Regions from separate parts of the Leclercia sp. S52 genome, predicted to be linked through region 1. Evidence: predicted binding sites of a transcription regulator. Region 1 holds the regulator's gene; the other holds the start of a gene.
What was found. The regulator CRP, encoded in region 1, controls carbon source genes, mostly activating them, when cyclic AMP is high. The targets are predictions, from matches to a motif close to ATGTGANNNNNNTCACAT.

Region 2: a site for CRP is predicted at 1,314-1,331, ahead of deoC (deoxyribose-phosphate aldolase). Genes of this name have one in related genera too.

What each region holds. Positions count from the first base shown of each region.
Region 1 covers NZ_CP152474.1:4,502,944-4,505,147, reverse strand. Annotated here, with positions in the region: gene AAHB66_RS21710 (YccS/YhfK family putative transporter) at 1-899, opposite strand, end outside; gene crp (cAMP-activated global transcriptional regulator CRP) at 956-1,588, opposite strand; gene AAHB66_RS21700 (OsmC family protein) at 1,898-2,204, shown strand, end outside.
Region 2 covers NZ_CP152474.1:669,512-671,715, reverse strand. Annotated here, with positions in the region: gene deoA (thymidine phosphorylase) at 1-280, opposite strand, end outside; gene deoC (deoxyribose-phosphate aldolase) at 405-1,184, opposite strand; gene AAHB66_RS03230 (YjjI family glycine radical enzyme) at 1,445-2,204, shown strand, end outside.

The sequences.
Region 1 (2,204 bases):
GCGCCGAGCTGCTTGTCCATGGTGAAACGGGTGGGGTAGCGATGATAGAGAATGTCGTCAGCCAGCACCCGCAGGCGGGCCGCAACGGTCTGCGCGTTCCAGCGGATCACCGCTTCGGCGTGGCTGCGCTCCACCAGCTTTTGCACCTCCTTCGGGTGATGCAGGCTGACGGAGATGTGCTCCTGTAGATCCAGGCCCACCTGGAAGGTACGCAGCAGGCGTTTGTATTCATGATTTCTGTTGGCCGCCAGCATATGCAGCTGCTGATAACAGAGGCTGATCAGATCCACCACCTTCTGCTGACGGGCCAGCAGCGGCGGCAGCGATTTTTCAGGGTCGGTGTGCTGCGTCAGCAGGGTGTATTTTGCTTCGCAATAATCTGCCAGCTGTTGATAGAGCACGCTCAGCGACTCGCGCAGCGGCTGTTCGCGCCACATCCAGAACCAGAACCAGTTAAACAGCCCGTACCAGAGCGTGCCCAGCGTATAGAGGAGCAGCGGCTCCCAGACCGGCATGTTTCCCGCCAGGCTCAGGGTAAAGATGGCCGCAATCAGCGAGGCGGGCAGCAGTCGCGCATGCAGGGCGCTGATCTCAGCCGTGACCCCCAGCGTCATCGCCAGCACGGTGAGAATGAGGGGCAGCGGAATATCCCGCGCCAGCAACAGCTGCACGGCCAGGCTACAGCCCGCGAACAGGCAGCCGCCAATAGTCAGACGCTTAAAGAAGCGTTTATGCGGGGTGTCCAGACCGGCAATGTTGCAGCAGGCAGGAACGAGGGAGAAGAGCAGACCCTGTTGCAGATGGCCGAAGATCAACCCCACAGCCACGGGGAGACACAACACCAGGGTTTGCCGCAGTGCGTAGTTAACTTCCGGGTGATAAATGAGCCTGCGCCACATGGGGATAGAGACAAAAACGGCGTGTCATCGTGCGATGCCACGCCGTTTTAGCGGAATTAACGTGTTCCGTAAACCACGATGGTTTTACCGTGGGCAGAAATCAGGTTTTGATCTTCCAGCATTTTCAGGATACGACCCACGGTCTCACGAGAACATCCGACGATCTGACCAATTTCCTGACGGGTAATTTTAATTTGCATACCGTCCGGGTGGGTCATTGCGTCTGGCTGTTTCGCCAGGTTCAGTAAGGTCTGGGCAATGCGGCCCGTTACGTCGAGGAAGGCGAGGTTACCCACTTTCTCGGACGTGACCTGCAGACGGCGAGCCATCTGCGAAGAGAGGCGCATCAGGATATCCGGGTTCACCTGGATCAGCTGGCGGAATTTCTTATAAGAGATTTCAGCCACTTCACAGGCAGTTTTTGCACGAACCCAGGCGCTACGCTCCTGACCTTCTTCAAACAGGCCCAGTTCGCCGATGAAATCTCCCTGATTCAGGTAAGAGAGGATCATCTCTTTGCCTTCTTCATCTTTGATCAGCACTGCCACTGAGCCTTTGACGATGTAATACAACGTTTCCGCTTTTTCACCCTGGTGAATCAGCGTGCTCTTCGATGGGTACTTATGAATATGGCAATGAGACAAGAACCATTCGAGAGTCGGGTCTGTTTGCGGTTTGCCAAGCACCATGCGCTGTTATCCTCTGTTATAAGCTGTCTCCAGAGTCTGGCTGTGTACCTGTACTCTGGGGTTGCAATCGAATTCTTTCCCCTGCCTGGGGTCTGGCTGTCACAATAATTAGCAGCCTGTAACGTGTGATGTCCTCTGCATACATGTGCAACGTCAATGTATTACTGTAGCATCTCGACTGTTTTAGCATAGCTTTCGCCGCCTGTCTCCTGGTGTCTCGCTTCAGCTTGATGCAGGTCGACTTCCGTTGTCAGAATTGTTACTGACGCGTAATCTGTCAGGAAAAATGCAATCCTGGAGTTAATACAAATGCAAGCACGTGTGAAGTGGGTTGAAGGGTTAACGTTCCTCGGTGAGTCGGCTTCCGGGCACCAGATTTTGATGGATGGCAACTCCGGCGATAAAGCGCCAAGTCCGATGGAAGTGGTCCTGATGGCGGCAGGCGGATGCAGTGCGATCGACGTGGTATCGATCCTGCAAAAAGGTCGTCACGATGTGACCGACTGCGAAGTCAAACTGACCTCAGCGCGTCGTGAAGAGGCGCCGCGCCTGTTCACCCATATCAATCTTCACTTCGTGGTCACCGGCAAAGAACTGAAAGACGCGGCGGTCTCCC
Region 2 (2,204 bases), 1.1 Mb from region 1:
TGACATCACCCACGCCGCCGGTGGAGTGTTTATCCACGATCGGGCCGTTGAGGTTAAGGCTCTTCCAGTCCAGAACGGTTCCTGAATCCCGCATCGCCATGGTCAGCGACACGCGCTCCGGCATCGCCATATCGTGGAAGAAAATGGTCATCGCCAGGGCCGCAATCTGCCCTTCAGAGATGGTATTGTCGCGAATGCCGTTGATAAAGAAACGGATCTCTTCGTCGTTTAAAGCATGACCATCACGTTTTTTACGAATAATTTCTTGTGCGAGAAACAAAATAACCCCCCTGAGGAATTAGTCGAAGGCTAACCGTAGGCCGGGTAAGCGTAGCGCCACCCGGCGAACCGGAACAACGCCGGATGGCGGCTACGCCTTATCCGGCCTACAGCGAACAATGCTATCAGTAGCTGCTTGCGCTCTTACCGTCGCCGTGACCCAGCGCTTTCAGCAGGCTGGCCAGCAGGCTGGAGGCGCCAAAGCGGTAGTGACGGGAGTCGGCCCAGTCGGCACCGAACAGCTCGTCGGCAATCGCCAGGAACTGCTGGGCGTCTTCAGCGGTACGCACGCCGCCCGCCGGTTTGAAGCCCACGGTTTTTTCCACGCCCATATCGCGGATCACTTCCATCATGATGCGAGCGCTTTCCGGGGTCGCGTTCACCGGCACTTTACCGGTGGAGGTTTTAATGAAATCGGCACCCGCTTTGATGGAGATTTCTGACGCTTTACGAATCAGCGCTTCTTCTTTCAGTTCGCCGGTTTCGATGATCACTTTCAGCAGCACGTTTGCCGCGGCGCAGGCCTCTTTACAGGCTTTCACCAGCTCAAAGCCCACCTGCTCGTTACCGGCGATCAGCGCGCGGTACGGGAAGACCACGTCCACTTCGTCAGCACCGTAAGCGATAGCGGCGCGGGTCTCAGCCAGCGCGATCTCGATATCGTCGTTACCGTGCGGGAAGTTGGTGACGGTGGCGATGCGCACGTCCGGCGTACCCTGCTCTTTCAGGGTCTTACGCGCGATCGGAATGAAACGTGGATAGATACAGACGGCCGCGGTGTTGCCCACGGCGGTTTTTGCCTGATGACACAGGGCGATCACTTTCTCGTTGGTATCGTCGTCATTCAGGGTGGTCAGATCCATCAGTTTCAGGGCGCGCAGGCTGCTTGCGGTTAAATCGGTCATAACATTCTCCCGGCGTATAGCCGTAAAATTTTACCTTGCGGGTCTGTGAGTATTCTAACATCCACCCGCATTCTCACTTCGACATTCATCACAGTTAATGAAATACGCGTACAAATTTGCATAACCGTAATGAGATCAACTTCAAATAATTTGGCTACAACTGCTGATTAAAGCGTCAGGCACACGCGCAGGATCAAAGGCGGCCGACGGGACTCTTTTTACAATCCTTCCCATTACTGCAGAACAATAAGGAAGCGACCATGTCCCCATCCAGCCCCGATGCCCTGCAACAACGTTGCCAGCAAATTGTGACAAGCCCGGTGTTAAGCCCCGAACAAAAACGCCATTTTCTGGCGCTGGAGGCGGAAAACAACCTGCCCTACCCGACGCTGGCCCCCGAAGCGCACCAGGCGCTGGAGGCGGGATTTATCTGCGATATGTTTGAGGGCCACGCGCCGTACAAGCCGCGCTATGTGCTACCCGACTATGCGGTGTTCCTGAAACAGGGTTCAGAGTGGCTTGAGCTGGAAGGGGCGAAGGATCTGGACGATGCCCTGTCGCTGTTAACCATCCTTTACCACCATGTTCCGTCCGTGACCGGCATGCCGGTGTTCCTCGGCCATCTCGATTCGCTGCTGCAGCCGTATGTTAGAATTCTAACACAAGAAGAAATCGATATTCGAATAAAACGTTTCTGGCGCTATCTCGATCGCACCCTGCCGGATGCCTTCGTGCATGCCAACATTGGCCCGGCTGATGGTCCGGTAACGCGCGCCATTTTACGCGCCGATGCAGAGCTTAAGCAGGTCTCACCCAATCTGACCTTTATTTATGATCCAGAGATCACCCCGGACGATCTGCTGCTGGAGGTGGCCAGCAACATTTGCGAATGCAGCAAGCCACATATCGCCAACGGGCCGGTAAATGATAAAATTTTCACAAAAAATGGCTTTGGCGTCGTCAGCTGTTACAACTCTCTGCCGCTGGCAGGCGGGGGCAGCACCCTGGTGCGCCTCAACC